Regions from separate parts of the Streptomyces sp. NPDC048269 genome, predicted to be linked through region 1. Evidence: riboswitches for the same ligand, from Rfam matches in the RefSeq annotation. Region 1 holds a riboswitch; each other region holds the start of a gene.

Region 1 (7,291 bases):
GGTGGACCAGGTACGACGAAATCGGCTCGCCGCCCACCGCGGCCTCCACCGCCTCGGCCACGAGGGCCGGGTAGTAGCCGCTGCGCTCGATCGCCGTGCGCAGCCCCTGGGTCGTCGTACCGGATTTCGCCATGAGGTCCATCCTAAGGCCCGCACGGGGCGCCCCGGCCTCTCCGTACCCGCTCAGTAACTGGGGAGGGTCCGTGGTCCCAGGTCGCCGCGGGCGGGCGGGTGCGCGACGCGGACGGTGGCGCTCAGCACGGAGAGTCCCTCGGTGGCGACGACCACGGGCTCCAGGGAGACACCGATCACCTCGGGGTGGTCGTCCACGAGGCGGGACAGGCGCAGGAGCAGTTCCTCCAGGGCCGGGGTGTCGACGGGGTCGCTGCCGCGCCAGCCGAACAGGAGGGGTGCGGTCCGGATGGACCGGATCAGTCCGGCGGCGTCCCGGTCGGTGGCCGGGACCAGGCGGTGGGCGGTGTCACCGAGCAGTTCGGAGGCGACACCGGCGAGACCGAAGGAGAGGACGGCGCCGGCGGCCGGGTCGATGACGGAGCGGACGACCGTGTCGACCCCGCGGGGCACCATCGCCTGGACCACCGGCTGGAGCTCCGAGGGTTTGCCCAGCAGGGCCGTGAGGTCCTCGTACGAGCGCCTCAGCTCGGCCTCGTCCCTGAGGTCGAGCCGTACCCCGCCCAGGTCCGCGCGGTGGCGCAGGTGCGGGGCGGTGGTCTTGAGGGCGACCGGGTAGCCGAGGATCCCGGCGGCCCGGACGGCCGCGTCGGGGCTGGGCGCGGGCAGGGCGGGCAGGGCGTGGATCCCGTACCGCCCGAGGAGCTCGCGGGCGTCCCACTCGGCCAGGGTGAGCACGGCTCCGCCGTCGACGTCGGCCAGCAGCCGGGTCAGCTGGGCGGCGGCGCCGGGCTCGTCGATGTCCTCGAACTCGGGGACGTGCCCGACCTCGGCGTTGGCCCGCCGCCACTGCCCGTACCGGACGGCTTCGGCGATGGCCCGCACGGCTCGCTCGGCGGCCGGGTAGCTGGGGATCCGGCCCTGCGCCTCACGGCGCCCTCCGTCGGCGGACGCGGGCACGAAGGGCGTGTACGGGGTCCTGGGCGGGACCTCCTCGCTGCGGAGGGGCACGCCCGTTGTGTCGGCGACGGGCGGGGCCGGGGAAGGGCCCCGCGAGGCGGAAAGGGCTTCGACGAGCTCACCGAGCTCGACGTGCACCACCGCCACCGGCTTGCCGGGCACCTCGGCCACGGCCTCGCGCAGCGCATCGGCCAGCTCGTCCGCCAGCGCGTGCTCGCTCACCCAGGGGATCGCCGTGACCACCACCGCGTCGCAGTCGTCGGAGGCCAGCGCCGAGACCAGCGCCGTGCGGAAGTCCTCCGGCGAGGCCGCCGTCGTCAGGTCGAGCGGCGGCAGCGGCCGCAGCCCCTGGGCCAGGCAGGCGTCGTACGTGAGGACCCCGAGGGACTCGGAGTTGCCGAGGATCGCGATCCGGGGTCCGGCGGGCAGCGGCTGCGCGGCCAGCAGGAGGCCGACGTCGACCAGCTCCGTCACCGTGTCGACCCGGATGACGCCCGCCTGCCGCAGCAGGTCGGAGACGGTGGCGTCGGGCAGCCGGGTGCCCGGGACCACGTGCCCGGCCGGGGTGTGGCGGCCTCCCCTGGCTACGACCACCGGCTTCTCGGCCGCCGTCCGGCGGGCGAGGCGGGTGAACTTCCGCGGGTTGCCCAGGGTTTCCAGGTACATCAGGGCGACGTCGGTCGCTTCGTCGTCGTACCAGTACTGGAGGATGTCGTTGCCGGAGACGTCGGCCCGGTTGCCCGCGGAGACGAAGGAGGACAGGCCCTCACCGCGCCGGAGCAGAGCGGAGAGCAGCGCGATCCCGATCGCCCCGGACTGCGTGAACAGGCCGATCCGGCCCCGCATCGGCATCGGCGCGGGCGTCAGCGAGGCGTTGAGCTCCACCTCGGGCGCGGTGTTGATCACCCCGTAGGCGTTCGGCCCGATCAGCCGCATCCCGTACGAGCGCACCTGGCGCACCAGTTCGCGCTGGCGGGCGAGTCCGGCCGGGCCGCTCTCGCCGTACCCGGCGGACAGCACCACGAGTCCCTGCACCCCGTGTTCACCGCAGGCCGCGACGACCTCGGGGACCCGGTCCGACGGAACCGCGATCACCGCGAGGTCGACGGGGGCGCCGATGGCTTCGATCGTGCGGTAGGCCCGTACGCCGTCCAGCAGGTCGCGCGTGACCTGCTCGTTGACGGCGTAGAGGTGGCCGTGGAAGCCGCTGTCGCGCAGGTTGCGCAGCGCGGCGGCGCCCACGCCCGCGCCAGAGCGGCTGACTCCGATCACCGCGACCGCGCCGGGGGCGAGCAGCCGCTGCACCGAGCGGGCCTCGGCCCGCTGTTCGCGGGCGCGCTGGACGGCGAGGGACTCCGCGGTGGGTTCGAGGTCGAGGGTGAGGTGGACGGAGCCGTCCTCGAAGCTGCGCTTCTGCTGGTAGCCGACGTCCGTGAACACCTTGATCATCTTGGTGTTGGCGGGGAGCACCTCGGCGGCGAACCGGCGGATGCCGCGCTCGCGGGCCACCGCGCCGATGTGTTCGAGGAGGGCGGAGGCCACGCCGCGGCCCTGGTGGGCGTCCTGGACGAGGAAGGCGACCTCGGCCTCGTCGGCGGGCTCGGTGGCGGGCCGGCCGTCGGGGCCGATGCGGTCGTAGCGGACCGTGCCGATGAACTCGCCGCCGATGGTTGCCGCGAGGCCGACCCGGTCCACGTAGTCGTGGTGCGTGAACCGGTGCACGTCGCGGTCGGAGAGCCGGGGGTAGGGGGCGAAGAAGCGGTAGTACTTCGACTCGTCGGAGACCTGCTCGTAGAAGCTGACCAGCCGGCCCGCGTCCGCGGTGGTGATGGGCCTGATCCGGGCGGTGCCGCCGTCGCGCAGGACGACGTCCGCTTCCCAGTGGGCCGGGTACGAGGGGTCCGACTCGGTGGTCATGGGCCTACCTTACGGCCGGGAACGGCCGGACAGTGCTCGCGCGGCGCATTAGGCAAGCCGGGACAAAACGGTGCAAGCTGGGGAAGGCCGAACGGCAGCACATCCGGGCCGAAGGCCGGTCGGAGCATTCCGGGCGTCGTGAGAGACTGGTCTAGACAACCGTAAGAACCTGAAGGGCATCACCATGGCAGAGCGCCGCGTCAACGTCGGCTGGGCCGAGGGCCTGCACGCTCGTCCCGCCTCGATCTTCGTCCGTGCGACGACCGCTTCCGGCGTCCCGGTGACCATCGCCAAGGCCGGCGGCGACCCCGTCAACGCCGCCTCCATGCTGGCGGTTCTGGGTCTGGGCGCCCAGGGCGGCGAGGAGATCGTCCTCGCGTCCGAGGCCGACGGCGCGGAGGCCGCGCTGGACCGCCTCGCGAAGCTGGTCGCCGAGGGCCTCGAGGAGCTCCCCGAGACCGTCTGACCCTTCGGGTTCGACCCACGCAGTACGCCCGCGGACGCCGCGGCCCCACCACCCCGGGGCCGCGGCTCCGTGGTTTCCGGATCCGGCTCGGGGTCGACGGAATACCGAAGACGAGACGAAAACACGGCAGCACGGAGAAACCCGGCGCGAAATACCGGAAGCACGAAAACACGGCAGGGCAGCGCGATAATTCGGCTCCGCAGGAATTAGGCGCAGCACATGCACGCCCCCCGGAAATTCAGGCAGCGTCCCCCGGATACGCCTCTTTGTACACGAGCCCTGTTAATGCCTGCCGCTCGCCATGTTTACGGCAGGTTGCGTAGTGCTCACGGCCGACCGGAGCCGCGGCCGGTGCGCGGCCTCCGCCCGGTCGGCGTGGACCGCGGTCAGCGTCCGGGCCCGCTCCGCGTCCCCCCGCGCCACCGCGTCCACGATCGCCCCGTGCTCCGCCCACGACTCCACCGGCCGGGCCGGCGCCTCCACCACGTACATCCACGCCACCTTGTGCCGCATCTGCGTGAGCAGCGCGATCAGCCCGGGGCTCCCGGAGGCCTGCGCGAGCGTCTCGTGGAACCAGCCGCCCAGGGACCGCAGATCCTCGCCCTGGCCCCGCCTGGCCCGCTCCTGGCCCAGCCTGACCAGCCCGCGCAGCACCTTGAGGTGGGCCTCCGTGCGCCGCCGGGCCGCCCTGGCGGCCGCCAGGGGCTCCAGCAGCATCCGCAGTTCCAGGAGGTCGGCCGCCTCCTGATCGGTCGGCTCGGCCACACAGGCGCCCGCGTGGCGCCGCGTGGTCACGAATCCCTCGGACTCCAGGGTCCGCAGCGCCTCGCGCACCGGGACGCGCGAGACTCCGTACCGGCGGGCCAGCACCTCCTCGGTCAGCCTGCCGCCCGGTTCGAAGACCCCGGAGACGATGTCGTCACGAATTGCCGTGCATACCGCGTGCGCAGGAATACGCAAGACCGGACCTCCGCCTATTTCCGACTGCCACGCTCAATGGACACGCATGTGCGTGCTGCGACTCTATTGCAACACACGATAATTTCCGAGAGCGGCCGGAAATGCGAAACATTTACCCGGCGGAGCACCGCGAAGGCCCCGGCTCGGGGAGCCGGGGCCTTCGGTGGAGCGGTGTCGCGCGGTGCGCCGCGGATCAGAGGCTGACGTCGTGCGAGCGCAGGTACGCGATCGGGTCGATGTCCGAGCCGTAGTCGGCACCGGTGCGGGCCTCGAAGTGCAGGTGCGGGCCGCTGGAGTTGCCCGTGGAGCCCGACAGGCCGATCTGCTGGCCGGCGGTGACCTGCTGGCCGGCGGAGACGCTCAGCGAGGACATGTGCCCGTACTGGGTGTACGTGCCGTCGTTGTGCTTGATGACGACGTTGTTGCCGTACGCGCCGCCCCAGCCGGCCTCGACGACGACGCCGGCGCCCACCGCGTGGACGGAGGTGCCGGAGGCGGCGTGGAAGTCGATGCCGGTGTGGCTGCCGGAGGACCACATGCCGCCGCCCGCCTTGTACTGCGTGCTGACGTACGAGCCGTCGACCGGCGCCACGAAGGTGTTGAGGCGCTTGCGCTCCTCCTCGCGGGCCGCGCGCTCGGCGGCTTCGCGCTCGGCCTTCGCCTTGGCCTCGGCGAGGCGCTTGGCCTCGGAGGCCCGCTGCTTGGCGTCGGCCTCGGCCTGCGCCTGGGCTGCGGCGTGCTCCGCGGCGCGCTGCTGGGACGCGGCCTGGTCCTGGATGTCGCCCTGGAGGTCCTCGGCCACGACGACGGCGCCGAGCGCGTTGTCCTGGGCGGAGTGGTGGTCGCCGTTGTCGGCGGCGAAGGCCGGGGCGGCGAGGGAGCCGACGACACCAGTGGTGGCGAGGGCGGCTATGCCGGCGTAACCGGCGGTCTTGCGGCTCAGACGGCTGGAACCACGGTGCTTACCGGAGCCGGCGGGACGACTGCCAAACGCCATGAAGGGGCTGATCCTTTCCTTCCTTCTCGCCTACCGGGTTAGCTGACGGGTTCGGAGCAGGAAGGTCTCCTACGGGCCTCCTCTTGCGAGGCGGCCCGATTCACCCCAGGGACGCATGTGGGTCCCCGGCTCCCCAGGCTCGCGCCTGACGGGGACTCGGCGATCGCTGCCCGGTGCCACGGATGCGGCGGGTACAACTGACGGACAGCACGGGTGACGCTAGGCGGATCATCAGTCAATCGCCAAACAGACACGCCTTTTTGTTGCGTACGCCACACCACATAAAGCAACCTCTCCGCCTAACGGACAAAAAGGGCCCCGGCGGACAAGCCCGCCAGAGCCCCTCTTCGTGCCGGTCAGTTGGCCGACGGATTACGTCAGTTGCTGACGACGCTCACGTCGCCGATCCCGAGGGCGCGCACCGGCGCCTCGATCTGCGCCGCGTCGCCCACCAGGACGGTGACCAGCCGGTCCGCCGGGAAGGCCTGCACGACCGCCGAAGTCGCCTCCACCGTCCCGGTTTCGGCGAGCCGCGCGTACAACTGCGCCTGGTAGTCGTCCGGCAGCTCCTGCTCGACCTGGTCGGCGAGGGTTCCGGCGACCGAGGCGGCCGTCTCGAACTTCAGCGGGGCCACGCCCACCAAGTTCTGCACCGCCACGTCCCGTTCGGCATCGGTCAGGCCGCCCTCCGCGAGGGTGCGCAGCACCTTCCAGAGGTCCTCCAGCGCCGGGCCGGTGTTCGGGGTGTCCACGGAGCCGCTGATGGCGAGCATCGAGGCGCCCTTGCCGTCGGCGGTCGAGCGCAGCACCTGGCCGAAGGCGCGCACGCCGTAGGTGTACCCCTTCTCCTCGCGCAGCACCTTGTCCAGGCGGGAGGTCAGGGTGCCGCCCAGGCAGTACGTGCCGAGCACCTGGGCCGCCCAGACCCGGTCGTGCCGGTCCGGCCCGATCCGGCCGATCAGCAGCTGCGTCTGGACCGCGCCGGGCCGGTCCACGATGACCACGCGGCCGGTGTCGTCGGCGGTCACGGGCGGCACCGGGAGGGGCTCGGCGGTGCCGCCCGTCCAGGCGCCCAGGGTGTCCGCGAGCACGGCGTCGAGGTCGATGCCGGTCAGGTCGCCGACGACCACCGCGGTGGCCGTGGCGGGGCGTACGTGGGCCTCGTAGAAGGCGCGTACGGCCGCGGAGTCGATCCGGGCGACCGTCTCCTCGGTGCCCTGGCGCGGGCGGGACATCCGCAGGGAGGCCGGGAACAGCTCCTTGGAGAGCTGCTTGGCGGCGCGGCGCTGCGGGTTGGCCAGCTCGTGCGGGATCTCGTCGAGCCGGTTGCGCACCAGACGGTCGACCTCGGCGTCGGCGAAGGCCGGCGCGCGCAGGGCCTCGGCGAGCAGGCCGAGCGCCTTGGGCAGCCGGGAGGCCGGGACCTCCAGGGAGACCCGCAGGCCCGGGTGGTCGGCGTGCGCGTCGAGGGTGGCGCCGCAGCGCTCCAGCTCGGCCGCGAACTCCTCGGCGGAGTGCTTGTCGGTGCCCTCGGACAGCGCGCGGGCCATGATCGTGGCCACGCCGTCCAGGCCCTCCGGCTCGGCGTCCAGCGGCGCGGCGAGGTTGACCTCGACCGCGATCACCTGCTGGCCCGGACGGTGGCAGCGCAACAGGGTCAGGCCGTTGGCCAGGACCGAGCGGTCGGGGGCCGGGAACGCCCACGGCTGCGGTTCCCCGGCCTCGGGGCGCGGGTGGAAGGTCATCGTGACGGCTGCGGTGTCGCTCACTGCTCCGCCCCCTCGTTCTCGTTCGCGTCGTTCTCGTCGGACTCGTCGGACTCGTCGGCGGCGTCGTCCGCGGCGATCGGCTCGTAGACC
Region 2 (7,291 bases), on a different contig from region 1:
ACCCTCCGCCAGGTAGCGGTCCACGCCGCCCCAGTGCTCGTCGATGGTTTCGAAGGCCGCCTCCAGGTACTCGGCGCGGGCGTCGAAGAGCGGGGCGAGCAGCTCCATCACCTCGGGGGAGCGGGCCTCGGCCGACGCGCCGCTGCGGCGTACCCGGTAGCGGCGGTGCGGGGCGTTCGACTCCAGGTAGTCCGCCACGATCGCCTCCCGCTCGACGCGCAGCGCGAGCAGGGTGACGGCGATCGACAGGCCCGCCCGGTCCTTGCCCGCCGCGCAGTGCAGGAGGGCGGGGACGCTGTCCTCGGCGAGGGCGTGCACCACCCGGCCGTGCTCGGCGGTGCGGTGCTTGATGATCCCGCGGTACGAGTTCGCCATCCGGGCCGCGGCCTTCCCGTCGCCCAGGATCGAGCGGAGCTGGTCGAGGTCGCCGTCGCGGACCATCTTCCAGAACTCCCGGCCGTCGGCCGGATCCGAGAGCGGGATGTTGACGTTCTGCACGCCGGGCAGCTCGACGTCCGGCCCCTCCAGGGCGTGGTCGGCGTTGTTGCGGAAGTCGAAAACGGTGTGGAGACCGAGCGAGGCGAGGAACTCTGCATCGGTTTCCGTGGCATGTGCGAGATGTCCGCTTCGGAATAGTTGTCCCGTCTTGACCCTTCGTCCATCAGAAGTCGGCAATCCACCCACATCGCGGAAATTGCGCACACCGGACAACTCCGGCTCCTGTATCTGCTGGGTCAAGGGAACTCCTCCGCTTCGTCGTGGGGCGCCTGTCCATCTGTCCGAATTACGCCACTTGGCGCCAACTTGCCATAAACAGCGGCGAGATCGGACACGTCCCCGTGAGCCAGATCATACGGTGACCGTGCGTGCCTGATCACAAAAGACGAATGGCCCGGCCGGGGCGGTTGTTGGCGGTGGGGAATGGACGCAGGGTGACCGGAATTCCGTCGGTCCTTCATCCCTGTGATTCCGTCAGGGAATTCACGGCTTGTTGCGTACCGCCTTATGGGATTACCTTCGCGATCGATCCGGGTGGACCGCCGAATCCTGCCACTGCCCGGAAACCGCACCCGACTATTCACGCGCGCGGCAGGAGCGGGGGAACCAGGTAAGCCGCTGCCCCGGATCTTTGTTCCGGGACGGCTCGGGGTGAAGTCGTACATGTTCCGCACATGGACGGCCGGACATCTCCAGTCCGAACCCGACAGCTCACCTCGCAGGCGACGGAGAGGAATTCGCCATGTCTGCAAAGGGCAAGCACCGCCGTCCCAAGTCCCGTTCCATGGCTCGCGGCCTCGCCGTCGCAGGCACCGGTGGTGCGGCGCTCGCGCTGCCCCTGATGGGCGCCGCCGGTGCCCACGCGGCCGGTGCTCCGGCCGCCCTGCCGGTCGCGGGCCCCGCCGTGGCCCCGCAGCTTCCCCTCTCGCTCCAGGCCGCGCCCGCCGCCGTGGAGGCCGCGCCGACCGTCTACACGGTCGTGCCGGGCGACTACCTCTCCAAGATCGCCGCCGAGCGCCACCTCTCCGGCGGATGGGAACGGCTGTACGCCGACAACCGCGAGGCCGTCGGCACCAACCCCTCCCTCATCCACCCCGGCCTGAAGCTGACCCTCGGCGCGAAGGGCGAGGCGGCTCCGGCCGCCGCCCCGGTCGACTCCGCCCCCGCCCCCGCCCCGGCCCGCAAGGCCGCTCCGAAGCCGGCTCCGAAGTCCGCCCCGAAGCCCGCTGAGAAGACTGCCGAGAAGGCCGCGGCGGCGCAGCAGGACTCCGCCGCCGAGGCGCCGGCCGCGCAGCAGTCGGCCTCCGGCTTCGTCGCCCCGGTGAGCGGCGGGATCTCCACCCAGTACAAGGTGGCGGGCAGCATGTGGTCCTCCGGCTACCACACCGGCGTCGACTTCATCGCGAGCTCCGGCACCACCGTCAAGGCCGTCGGCGCGGGCACCGTGGTCTCGGCCGGCTGGGCCGGCGCGTACGGCAACGAGGTCATCATCCAGCACGCGGACGGCACCTACTCGCAGTACGGGCACCTCTCCCAGCTGTCCGTCTCGGCGGGCCAGAGCGTCACCGGCGGCCAGCGCATCGGTCTCTCCGGCTCCACCGGCAACTCGACCGGCCCGCACCTCCACTTCGAGATCCGCACGGGCCCGTCCTACGGCTCGGACATAGACCCGCTCGCCTACCTCCGCTCGAAGGGCGTGAGCATCTGACGGCACCCGCCGTCGGAACGCCGGCACACGTGAGGCCGGGGCCCGAGGGGGGTCCCGGCCTCACGTGTACGTATTCCTTATCCCCCGCGTGGTAAAGATCACGGTCCGTCAACCCCTGCTTACGTTGGCGTAGGTCGTGTACGGGAGTGAAGGATGTCGTCCTGTGGCAGCGACGACGACACTCAAGACCATCGGCTCGTACGCGGCGATCGGGGACAGCTTCACCGAGGGCGTGGGGGACCCGGGACCCGGGGATTCTTTTCTCGGCTGGGCGGACCGGCTCGCCGTGCTCCTGGCCGACCAGCGTGACGAGCACGACTTCCGCTACGCGAACCTGGCCGTGCGCGGCCGGCTCCTCGACCAGATCGTGGCCGAACAGGTCCCGCGGGCCAAGGAGCTCGCGCCGGACCTCGTGACCTTCTGCGCGGGCGGCAACGACATCATCCGGCCCGGCAGCGACCCCGATGACGTGGCGGAACGGTTCGAGGCCGCCGTCGCCGACCTCACCGGGGCCATCGGCCACGTCATGATCACCACCGGCTTCGACACCCGGGGCATGCCGGTCCTCAAGCACCTCCGCGGCAAGGTGGCGACGTACAGCGCGCACGTCCGCGCCATCGCCGACCGCTACGACTGCCCGGTGCTCGACCTCTGGTCGCTCAAGTCCGTACAGGACCGGCGGGCCTGGGACGCCGACCGGCTGCACCTCTCGCCCGAGGGGCACACACGGGTCGCGCTGCGCGCCGCCCAGGTGCTGGGGCTGGAGGTGCCCACCGACCCCGACCAGCCGTGGCCGCTGCAGCGGCCGCGCGGGTCGGTGGACGTGACCCGGGACAACATCCAGTGGGCGCGCGAGCACCTGGTGCCGTGGATCGGCCGGCGGCTGCGCGGGGAGTCCTCCGGGGACCACGTGGAGGCGAAGCGACCCGACCTGCTTCCGCTCTAGGCGGCAGAGGCATAGGGGGGCGGGGAGGCTGAGGCACAGGGGGCTGAGGCAGAGGGGGCGGGGAGGCAGAGGTGGAGGCGGGGGCGCCACCGACGACGGGGGCCACAAGCGGAATCCTTCGGGGTACATGTGCGTTGGGATGGTCGTAGACCGACGACCGTCCTGACCCCACCCTCCCAGGAGGCGCTTTGACCGGCTCCCGTCCCCTGCGTCCCCGGCTGCGCGCCCTGCGGCCCGAAGCCTTCGGCGCGGACCCGTCCGGTGCCCGGCTGGAGCGGATCCACCGCTCGCCGAACTTCGCCGACGGCGTCTTCCAGAATCCGGTCGGGGCCCGGACCAGACCCTCGGGGTCGATGGCGGAGTTCGCCAAGATCTACTTCCACAAGGAGCAGCGGCTCAGGCGCAATCCCGGCGCGCCGATCCCCGTGTACCCGACGACCCTCGCGGAGCTGGCCAAGCCGCCCGTGAGCGGCCTGCGGCTCACCTGGATGGGGCACTCCAGCGTGCTCGCCGAGATCGACGGACGGCGCGTGCTGTTCGATCCGGTGTGGGGTGAGCGGTGCTCCCCTTTCCCCTTCGCCGGCCCCAAGCGTCTGCACCCCGTGCCGGTGCCGCTGGCCTCGCTGGGCACGGCCGACGTGGTGGTCATCTCGCACGACCACTACGACCACCTCGACCTGCCGACGATCAAGGCGCTGGCCGGTACGGACACCGTCTTCGCCGTCCCGCTGGGCGTCGGCGCGCACCTGGAGCGCTGGGGCGTTCCGGCCCACAGGCTCCGCGAGCTGGACTGGAACGAGAGCACCAAGGTCGCCGGGCTGTCGCTGACGGCGACCCCTGCCCGGCACTTCTGCGGACGCGGGCTGCGCAACCAGCAGAACACCCTGTGGGCTTCCTGGGTCGTCGCCGGTGACGAGCACCGCATCTACCACAGCGGTGACACCGGATACTTCCCCGGCTTCGAGGAGATCGGCGCCGAGCACGGGCCGTTCGACGCCACCATGATCCAGATCGGGGCGTACTCGGAGTACTGGCCCGACATCCACATGACGCCCGAGGAAGGCATGCGCGCCCACCTCGACCTCCAGGGCGGCACCCCGCACGGCACGATGCTGCCGATCCACTGGGGCACCTTCAACCTGGCCCTCCACCCGTGGGACGAGCCGGGCGAGGGCACCCTGGCCGCGGCCGGGGCCACGGGATCGGCGATCGCCCTGCCGATCCCGGGCCAGCCCTTCGAGCCCGGCTCCGCCGAGGCGCCGGCGCAGCCCTGGTGGCGGCCGTTCGTGACGGGCGGCCACGTCGCACCGGAGGTTTCCGTCGCCGCGGTTGCCACGGCCCGGGCGACGGGCGTGATCCGCGAGGAGCCCGAGTCGGTCGGCTCCTGACGGACCGCCGCCTGCCGCGGGGTGGGCCCGGACCGGGGGCCGGGCCCACCCCGGGGTATCGGTCCCGGCCCGGGGTGTCGGTACCGGCCCGGGGTGTCGGTCCCGGCCCGGGGTGTCGGTCCCGGCCCGGGGTGTCGGGGGCGCCCCGGGGTATCGGGCCTGCCTGCGCGGGCGGCGTACGCGGCCCTGCGCGGGAGTACGACCGAGGCGGGGCTCTGGCCAGAGGCGGGGGCCATCTTTGGCGTGAGGCGAGGGCGGCCACGGGGGTTGAGGTGGGGCGGCCACGAGGCTGAGGCCGGGGGCGGCGCCCCGGCCCTCGGGGCGTGCGGCCATCGCCGGTCCTCGCCGGCCATCGCCGGTCCTCGCCGGGGGCGACCCGGCGGATTCGGGCGGCTGTACGAGCGCTCCACCGGGAGCGGGAAGCACCCCCGCGAACTTCCCCAACTGGCCGTCCGGGGCGGGACGGTGCGGTCTAGCGTGGGTATCCGGTGATCAACACCGGGCCCCGGGACCGCTGGGGGCCGGGCCCCACGTACCGAGGACGCCGATGTCCGGACCCCGCGCCGCCCGCCACGCCCCGTCGAAACACGCCGTCACCGGTCCCGGCAGGCAGTTACGACCTCAGCTGGTGCGCGCCGCCCTGCTGCCCACGCTCGCCGCCGGGCTCAGCGGTGCCGCCGCGGTCATCTTCACCCTCCAGCTCGGCGGCGGAGCCGGCGAGCGGGACGCCCGCCTCTGGCCGGTCCTCACCGGCTGCGCCCTCCTCGTCCTGGGAGCCCTCGCCGCCGCCCTGCTCGGGGCCCAGCGCGGGGCCAAGGCCGTCCGGGACCGGTGCGAGGCGCTGCGCCGCTCCAGCGTGCGCGGCCGCCAGGAGCTGCGGACGGCCGCCGACCGGCTGGAGCGGGGCGAGACCCCGCCCGGCCCCATGCGCGGCGGCCCGACCGGACCACCGCTCGGCGCCGACCCGGCCGGGGTGGACGAGTTCTGGCTCCTCTCCCAGGAGCTGCGCGGCGCCCGCGAACAGGCCCATACGACCCTCGTACGGCTGGCCGGCCCGGCCACGCCGTCCGACAGCGAACGCAAGGTCGAGGTCTTCGTCAACCTCGCGCGCCGGCTTCAGTCCCTCGTCCACCGCGAGATCTCGCTGCTGGACGAGCTGGAGGACACGGTCGAGGACCCGGACCTGCTCAAGGAGCTCTTCCACGTCGATCACCTCGCCACCCGTATCCGCCGCCACGCCGAGAACCTCGCCGTGCTCGGCGGCGCCGCGTCCCGCCGCCAGTGGACCCGGCCCATCGACCTGAGCGAGGTGCTCCGCTCCTCGGTCGCGGAGGTCGAGCAGTACACCCGGGTCAAGGTCGTGCCCCCGGCGGGCGGCAGCGTACGCGGCCACGCCGTCGCCGACGTGGTGCACCTGCTGGCCGAACTGGTCGAGAACGCCACGGTGTTCTCCGCACCCGACACCGATGTGGTGCTGCGCGCCGAACGGGTCACCGCCGGGATCGCGGTCGAGGTGGAGGACCGCGGGCTGGGCATGCCGGCAGAGGAACAGCACCGGATGAACGCCCTGCTCGCAGACCCCGACCAGATCAGTGTCCGGAACCTCCTCGCCGACGGGCGGATCGGCCTGTTCGTCGTCTCCGCACTGGCCCGCCGGCACGGGATCGCCGTCGAGCTCAAGTCCAACATCTACGGCGGTGTGCTCGCCGTGCTGGTGCTGCCGCAGGAGCTGCTGGGCGCGGAGGCGCCGAGCGCCGCCGACGCGGCGGGCGGCTCCCGGGCCACCTCGTGGGGCACCGGGGCGTCGGCGGCGATGCCGCCGCTGGAGCCGGTACGGGTGACACCGCCGGAGCCGCTGCCGGGGTGGGGGGCGAAGGCGGCCCAGTCCTGGGACGCGACCGGGCCGCGCCCCGGCCCGGCCGCCCCGCCGCCGAGCGTGAACCGGCCCGCGCCCGCGCCCGCGGCTGAGCCGGAGCCCGGGACCGGGGCCGGGCGGCGACTGGGGCCCGCCCCAGCACCGCAGCCCGGGACCCGGACCCGGCCCGGCACCGCGCCCGCGTCGGCGTCGGCGGTCGCGCCCGCGTCGGCGTCGGCGGTCGCGCCCGCGTCGGCGGCAAGGTCCGGGCCCGGACTCGTAGCCGGGGCTCGGCCGGGGACCGCCTCCGAGCCGGACCCTTCGGCCGGGCCGCGACCGGAAACCGCCCCCGAGCGTCGGCGTGGGGCCGCTTCCGTGCCGGAGTCTGCGGCGGGGCGGCGGTCGGCGGCTGCCCCCGCTTCGGATCCCGGTTCCAGGGGCCGGTCCGGGACCGCGCCCGTGGCCGGGCCCGCGCGCGGGTCCACGGCTCCGGGCACTTCCGTGCGCGGGCCCGCGCCGGCAGCGGGTGCGCGGCCCGGGAGCGTGTCCGGGCCGGAGCGTGCGGCGGGGCTGCGGTCGGGGACTGCCCCCGAGCGTGGGCCTGGGACCGACTCCGCGCCGGAGCGTGCGGCCGGGCTGCGGTCGGGGAGTGCCCCCGAGCGTGCACCCGGGACCGACTACGCGCCGGAGCACGGCACCCGGATCCGGCCGGGCGGCGCGCCCGAGCGGGAGTCCGGGCTCGCGCCCCGGACCGGGGCCGACCCGGAGCTCGCGCCCGGGCCCGCACACACGTCCACGCCGGGCGCCACGGCCGTGAACGGGCCTGCGGCTTGGCCGGAAACCGGGATCGAGATGCGGTCGGAGACCGCTCCCGGGCGTGGGCCCGGGTCCGTGTC
Region 3 (7,291 bases), on a different contig from region 1:
CGGAGGGGTTGTGCCAGTGCGGCGACGGACGGGCCAGGAACCACTCCCCGAAACCCAGCGGGCGGCCGTGGGGACCGTGGCCCGTGCCGGTGGCGGGTACGGAGTCGTGGAAGATCCGGCCGGGGCGGGCGCCCAGTTCCTCCAGGAGGTTCGAGGTCTCCTCGACGAACTGCGGCGGCCCGCTGAGGTAGACGTCCTGGTCGGGCCACAGGCCCCGGTTGCAGAGCGCGGTGGCCAGCCGGTCGGTGGCCTGGTTGCGGTGCTGCCCGGGCGCGGGCGTGATGTAGGTGACGCCGAGCCAGTCGCAGGCGGCGGCGTACTCGTCGATGAGCGGGCGGTCGTAGAGGTGGGCGGGATCCCGCGCCACCACGAAGAGCCGTATGTCCTGATCGGGAGGGTGTTTCCCGAGATCCTCCAGCATGGCCCGGACCGGCGCCCAGCCGGTCCCGGCGGCGATGAGGCTGGCCGGGCGGTCCTCTCGGCGGAAGGTCAGCCGCCCGCCGGCGGAGGCGAGCCGCAGCCTGTCGCCCGGCTGGACGTCGCGGACCAGGGCGGTGCTGACCCGTCCCCCCTCGATCCGGCTGACGTGAAGGTCCAGAGTGCCCTCGGGACGGGGGGCGTTGCCGATGGAGTACGTGCGCCAGGTCCTCGGGACCCGCTCGCTGCTCACGCTCGTGTACTGGCCGGGTAGATAGGGGAAGGGGGCGTGCGGCTCCAGGGTCAGCACGCCGATGTCCTCCCCGTACCGGAGGTGGCGCACGACCTCCGCGTCCCACCACGGCGGGTCCTCGGCTTGCGCGGCGCCGGCCGTCATCGCGTCGGCGATCACCTGGTACGCCTCGGTCCAGGCCTTCTCCACCGGCGGGGTCCACGCCGCTCCGGACGTCTCCGCGAGGGCGGCGAGCAGGCTCGCGCCCACGGCCGCGTAGTGCTCGGGACCGGCCTGGAACTTGCGGTGGTCGCGGCCCAGCTCGCGGAGATAGGGGACGAGGGTCTCGACGTCCTCCAGGCGGGCGATCACGTGGGTGAGCGCGGCGAACAGCCGGTCCCGCTGCCGCTCCATGTCCTCGAAGGAGGCCGGGAAGAGTTCACGGACTTCGGGGTTGTGCCAGAACAGGTGGGAGTAGAAGAACTTGACCGCGTGCTCGGCCCGTCTCTCCACCACCGCGAAGCTGCTTTTCAAGATCCTCACATCCACAGGACCGAAGGTAGGAACACCGGGGAACGTGAGGTCAAGCGATGGCTGATCTGCGGACAGCCGCGACGAACCACCCATATGGGATCTGGGCCGGGTGCCGGGATACGGTCAGCAGGTGCATGAGCAGACCCCCGCAGACCCCGCCGACGCCCCTTCGGCCTCCCCTTCCCGCCAGGGACCGACCCTGTTCGACTGGGAGTTCGCGACCGATCCGTACCCGGCCTACGCCTGGCTGCGCGAACACTCGCCGGTGCACCGCACCAAGCTCCCCAGTGGGGTCGAGGCCTGGCTGGTCACCCGGTACGCGGACGCCCGTCAGGCCCTCGCCGACCAGCGGCTCAGCAAGAACCCGGCGCACCACGCGGAGCCCGCGCACGCGAAGGGCAAGACCGGGATCCCGGGGGAGCGCAAGGCGGAGCTGATGACGCACCTGCTCAACATCGACCCCCCGGACCACACCAGGCTGCGGCGGCTGGTGTCGAAGGCCTTCACCCCGCGCCGGGTCGCCGAGTTCACCCCCCGCGTGCAGGAGCTCACCGACCACCTCATCGACGGGTTCTCGGAGAAGGGGGAGGCGGACCTCATCCACGAGTTCGCCTTCCCGCTCCCCATCTACGCCATCTGCGAGATGCTCGGTGTACCGCGCGAGGACCAGGACGACTTCCGGGACTGGGCCGGGATGATGATCCGGCACGGCGGCGGTCCGCGCGGCGGGGTCGCCCGCTCCGTCAAGCAGATGCGGACCTACCTCGGGGAACTCATCCATCGCAAAAGGGATGATCTGGGCAATGATCTGATCTCGGACCTGATCCGGGCGAGCGACCACGGCGACCACCTCACGGAGGCCGAGGCCACCGCCATGGCTTTCATCCTGCTTTTCGCCGGTTTCGAGACGACCGTGAACCTCATCGGAAACGGCGTCCACTCCCTCTTCATGAACCCCGGGGAGCGCGAGCGCCTCCAGCTCTCCCTCGCCGCGGGCGAGCGGGACCTGCTGGAGACCGGGATCGAGGAACTCCTGCGCTACGACGGCCCGGTGGAGCTTGCCACCTGGCGGTTCGCCACCGAGCCGCTGACCCTCGGCGGGCAGTCGATCGCGGCCGGCGATCCGGTCCTGGTCGTCCTCGCGGCCGCCGACCGCGACCCCGGGCGGTTCGCCGAACCGGACACCCTCGACCTCTCCCGCACCGACAACCAGCACCTCGGATACGGCCACGGCATCCACTACTGCCTGGGCGCTCCGCTCGCGCGACTTGAAGGACAGACGGCGCTTGCGACTTTGCTCACGCGTCTGCCGGATCTGGAACTCGCCGTTCCGCCGGAAGACCTGCGCTGGCGCGGCGGGTTGATCATGCGTGGCCTGCGCACCCTTCCCGTGCGCTTCACACCCCGAAACATCTGAACACCGCCTGATCAACAGTCAGTTTTCGACCGGAGTTGTGACAATCGTTCGAAGGCCGCTAGGTTCTGCCGTTACCCAGCCGTTATGCGAAAGGTGCAGCCTCATGCGTTCCGGGAACGGCCGTCACAGACGCCCCCGTCAGGTGCCCGCGATAGTCGTCACCGCAGGAGTCACAGGCTCCGCGCTGGCCCTGCCGCTCCTCGCCGCCACCAACGCCTCCGCGGCCGACACCTCCACGTGGGACAAGGTCGCCGAATGCGAGAGCGGCGGCAGCTGGAGCGCGAACTACGGCAGCGGCCAGTACGGCGGCCTCCAGTTCACCCAGGACCAGTGGCAGAGCGCGGGCGGTCTCGACTTCGCCGAGCGGGCCGACCTGGCGAGCCGTTCCCAGCAGATCGCCGTGGCCGAGCGCGTGCTGGCCTCCCAGGGCCCGCAGGCCTGGCCGCTGTGCGCGGCCTCGGCCGGTCTGGACGGGCAGAGCCCCGCCGCGGCCGTCGACCCGGGCCTGCCCGGCGGCTCCGGGGTGACCGCCCCTACGCCGTCCCGGCCGGACACCACCGTGCCCTCGACGGGGACCGGCAAGCCGTCCACGGACTTCGGCGCCCCCACGCAGCCCGCCCCGAGCCCGTCGGACAGCCCGTCGTTCGTGCTCCCCGACGGCCCGCTCGCGCCGTCCCTCGGACTGCCCGTCATGCCCGCGCCGGACGAGCCGACGACCCCGGCCCCCACCCCGGCGGACCCGGGTGCGCCGACCGCCCCCGTGGACCCGAGCGCGCCCACCACGCCGCCCGCCACCCCGGGCCTGCCCCCGGCCGATCCCACGGCCCCCACGAGTCCGGGCGCCACGACGGACCCCGTGGACCCGACGGCACCGGCCACCCCCGGGACCCCGGACGCCTCCACCGACCCCACCGCACCGCCCACCACGGTCGCCGAGGGCAGCGGCAAGCACCGCGGAGCGCCCGCGCCCGAGGCGCCGGTCACATCTGATGCCGCGTCGGACCCCACGTACACCGTGAAGGCGGGCGACAGCCTGGCGGCCATCGCGGATGCCAAGGGCGTCAAGGGCGGCTGGAACGCGCTCTACGAGGCCAATGAGCAGGTCATCGGCGGGGATGCCGATCTGATCAAGCCCGGTCAGAACCTGGATCTAACCGCGCAATAAGGGCACTTCAGCCATCCGGTAAGAGTTGATTGTCCCTTTTCTGCAAGTGAGACATGTGTCTCTTCCGGTCAACTGGCGTGTCCCGTCCGGGGCCTTCCACGAATCCCGCCCTCACCTGCGCAAACACCCGTACAAGGGACGCAAGTAGGGGCCGTTTCTCCCCGATGGCGGTCGTTGAACATCGGGGAGAGACCTGTCTACCTTCTGAACCGCTCGCCACCGCGAGCTCCTTCGACCGCATCGCCGAATCCTGCCGGCGGACGGAGGGAACAGTCGTCGCGTCAAGCGCCGAAGGCAGGAGCGGGGGAACCAAGGTAGGCGCCGGGAGCGGCCGTTGAGAGACGGTCACGCCACCGGCTAGGGGTTAAGACGTGCGCTAGGTCGCACGGCCGGGCAACTCACTCGCCCGAACCCGACAGCTCACCTCGTAGGCGTCGGTGAGGAGAAACTCCATGCTGCTTTCCGGCAAGGGCAAGCACCGCCGCGGTTCCAAGGCCGTCCGCATCGTCACGCTCGCCGGTGTCGCCGGTGTGGCCGTCGCCGCCCCCCTGATGGCCGCGGGCTCCGCCAGCGCCGCCACCGCTTCCGAGTGGGACCGCGTCGCGCAGTGCGAGTCCGGCGGCAACTGGGCCATCAACACGGGCAACGGCTACTACGGCGGCCTGCAGTTCTCGTCCTCCACCTGGGCCGCGTACGGCGGCAAGTCGTACGCCGCGCAGGCCAACCAGGCCTCGAAGTCCCAGCAGATAGCCATCGCCGAGAAGGTCCTCAAGGGCCAGGGCAAGGGCGCCTGGCCGTCCTGCGGCGTGGGTCTGTCGAACTCCTCCTACACCGGCGGTGGCACGACCGACACCCCGAAGCAGACGGAGAAGAAGACCGAGACCAAGAAGACCCAGCCGAAGAAGACCGAGCCGAAGAAGGAGACGAAGCGCTCCGAGGCCCCGGCTCCGACCACCCGCTCCGAGCGCTCCGAGGCGCCGGCCCCGAAGACCGGCAACGGCTCGTACGAGGTCAAGTCCGGCGACACCCTGGGCAGCATCGCCGAGGCCAACGGCGTCAAGGGCGGCTGGGAGAAGCTCTTCGAGCTGAACAAGGACATCGTCTCGGACGCCGACCTGATCTTCCCGGGTCAGAAGCTGAAGCTCAGCTGAACACTGCGGCAATAGCCGCAGCAGTCACGGCACACGCACCATCCCCACCGCCCGGCGCGTCTCCCTCCACGCGCCGGGCGGCGGCGCGTGCGCCGTCAGAACCGCGGTGATCCGGCGCAGACCGAGAGTCCTATGTCATGGAAGAGGGGTATTCGGGCCCTTTTTCGTCCCAGGACCCGGGCGGTCGGCCGGCCCAGTGCCCGGAGCCGGTTAGGCTCTAGTCGGCAAGGCCATCCCACGGCCTGACGCCACCGCACACCCAGCGTCACATCCCAGAAGGAGATGCTCGTGCCGTCCATCGACGTCGTCGTAGCCCGGGAAATCCTGGACTCCCGAGGCAACCCCACGGTCGAGGTCGAGGTGGGCCTCGACGATGGCAGCACCGGCCGTGCTGCAGTTCCGTCCGGCGCCTCCACCGGTGCATTCGAGGCCATCGAGCTGCGTGACGGTGACCCCAACCGTTACTTCGGCAAGGGCGTCGAGAAGGCCGTCCTGGCCGTCATCGAGCAGATCGGCCCGGAGCTCGTCGGCTACGACGCCACCGAGCAGCGGCTGATCGACCAGGCCATGTTCGACCTGGACGCCACCGACAACAAGGGCTCGCTCGGTGCCAACGCCATCCTCGGCGTCTCCCTCGCCGTCGCGCACGCCGCGTCCGAGGCCTCGGACCTTCCGCTCTTCCGCTACCTCGGCGGCCCGAACGCGCACCTGCTGCCCGTTCCGATGATGAACATCCTCAACGGTGGGTCGCACGCCGACTCCAACGTCGACATCCAGGAGTTCATGATCGCCCCGATCGGCGCGGAGTCCTTCTCCGAGGCGCTGCGCTGGGGTGCCGAGGTCTACCACACCCTCAAGAAGGTCCTGCACACCAAGGGCCTCTCCACCGGCCTGGGCGACGAGGGCGGCTTCGCGCCGAACCTGGAGTCCAACCGTGCCGCGCTCGACCTCATCGTCGAGGCCATCAAGCAGGCCGGCTACACCCCGGGCAAGGACATCGCGCTCGCGCTCGACGTCGCCGCGTCCGAGTTCTACAAGGACGGCAAGTACGAGTTCGAGGGCCAGTCCCGCTCGGCCGCCGAGATGACCGACTACTACGCCGAGCTCGTCGAGGCGTACCCGCTGGTCTCCATCGAGGACCCGCTGTTCGAGGACGACTGGGCCGGCTGGAAGACCATCACCGACCGCCTGGGCACCAAGGTCCAGATCGTCGGCGACGACCTCTTCGTCACCAACCCCGAGCGCCTGGCCCGCGGCATCGAGGAGGGCTCCGCGAACGCCCTGCTCGTGAAGGTGAACCAGATCGGTTCGCTGACCGAGACCCTGGACGCCGTCGAGATGGCCCAGCGCAACGGCTTCAAGTGCATGATGTCGCACCGCTCCGGTGAGACCGAGGACGTCACCATCGCCGACCTCGCCGTCGCCGTGAACTGCGGCCAGATCAAGACCGGTGCCCCGGCCCGCTCGGACCGCGTCGCCAAGTACAACCAGCTGCTGCGCATCGAGGAGATCCTCGACGACGCGGCGGTGTACGCGGGCCGCAGCGCGTTCCCCCGCTTCAAGGGCTGACGCCCTGAAGCTCGGCGTCCCGCGCTTCAAGGGCTAATCACGCTCTTGCTTCCGTACGTCCCCGCACTCGGTCCCGTACCGTGTGCGGGGACGTATTGCGTAGTGCGTACATAGGGGAGGCGGGATCAATGGCCGGGAACCGGGATCGGTTCTCCACCTTCTCGACCGCGACCAGGCTCAAGCAGCTCGGCGAGCGGACCGCCGCCCATGTCTACCGCTCGCAGTCGCGCCGCCAGGTCCGCCGCAGCCGGCTCACCGGCCGCGCGGCCCTCCTGGTGCTCGTCCTCTGTACGCTGGTCGTCGCACTCGCGTATCCGATGCGCCAGTACGTCTCCCAGCGCTCGGAGATCGCGAAGCAGCAGCGGGCCGCCGCCGCCGCGCGGGACCGTCTGGAACGGCTCCGCGACGAGAAGGCCCGCTGGCAGGACAACGCCTACGCGGAGCAGCAGGCGCGCAAGCACCTGCACTTCCTGCGCCCGGGGGAGATCGGCTACATCATGACCGACCCCGGGGCGCAGGCCGCCGAGCGGCACCGGACCGGCCAGGCCGGCTCGGACCGCCCCTGGTACTCCAACGTCTGGGACGGCGTCGACAAGGCCGACCGCCCCGGCGACTGAACCAGTTCCACCCGTCATAGAACCGCGAACGAAGAGATTCCCTCCAGGCATGCAGACGCCCCCGCCCCAGACCGACCGGACCGAGCCGACCGACGCGGACATCGAGGCGTTCGAGCAGCAGCTCGGCCGCCCGCCGCGCGGGCTGCGCGCCATCGCGCACCGCTGCCCCTGCGGTCAGCCGGACGTGGT

The links. A riboswitch is a leader RNA that binds a small molecule or an ion and turns the genes downstream of it on or off. The one in region 1 is predicted to bind cyclic di-AMP.
Region 2: another riboswitch for cyclic di-AMP. It lies ahead of AB0D48_RS05705 (LysM peptidoglycan-binding domain-containing M23 family metallopeptidase); the one in region 1 lies ahead of AB0D48_RS05200 (M23 family metallopeptidase).
Region 3: another riboswitch for cyclic di-AMP. It lies ahead of AB0D48_RS19610 (transglycosylase family protein); the one in region 1 lies ahead of AB0D48_RS05200 (M23 family metallopeptidase).

What each region holds. Positions count from the first base shown of each region.
Region 1 is NZ_JBEZLW010000003.1:249,585-256,875, forward strand. Features, by position in the region: gene AB0D48_RS05180 (DUF5998 family protein) at 1-133, opposite strand, end outside; gene AB0D48_RS05185 (GNAT family N-acetyltransferase) at 184-3,009, opposite strand; gene AB0D48_RS05190 (HPr family phosphocarrier protein) at 3,194-3,475, shown strand; gene AB0D48_RS05195 (GntR family transcriptional regulator) at 3,758-4,435, opposite strand; gene AB0D48_RS05200 (M23 family metallopeptidase) at 4,629-5,432, opposite strand; cyclic di-AMP (ydaO/yuaA leader) riboswitch at 5,446-5,604, opposite strand; gene AB0D48_RS05205 (pitrilysin family protein) at 5,810-7,177, opposite strand; gene AB0D48_RS05210 (pitrilysin family protein) at 7,198-7,291, opposite strand, start outside.
Region 2 is NZ_JBEZLW010000004.1:3,910-11,200, reverse strand. Features, by position in the region: gene AB0D48_RS05710 (tyrosine-protein phosphatase) at 1-738, opposite strand, end outside; cyclic di-AMP (ydaO/yuaA leader) riboswitch at 1,029-1,236, shown strand; gene AB0D48_RS05705 (LysM peptidoglycan-binding domain-containing M23 family metallopeptidase) at 1,241-2,206, shown strand; gene AB0D48_RS05700 (SGNH/GDSL hydrolase family protein) at 2,370-3,152, shown strand; gene AB0D48_RS05695 (MBL fold metallo-hydrolase) at 3,341-4,540, shown strand; partial or broken gene AB0D48_RS05690 (ATP-binding protein) at 5,088-7,291, shown strand, end outside.
Region 3 is NZ_JBEZLW010000016.1:56,478-63,768, reverse strand. Features, by position in the region: gene AB0D48_RS19625 (globin domain-containing protein) at 1-1,192, opposite strand, end outside; gene AB0D48_RS19620 (cytochrome P450) at 1,314-2,600, shown strand; gene AB0D48_RS19615 (transglycosylase family protein) at 2,704-3,765, shown strand; cyclic di-AMP (ydaO/yuaA leader) riboswitch at 4,042-4,214, shown strand; gene AB0D48_RS19610 (transglycosylase family protein) at 4,218-4,916, shown strand; gene eno (phosphopyruvate hydratase) at 5,199-6,485, shown strand; gene AB0D48_RS19600 (septum formation initiator family protein) at 6,614-7,102, shown strand; gene AB0D48_RS19595 (DUF501 domain-containing protein) at 7,152-7,291, shown strand, end outside.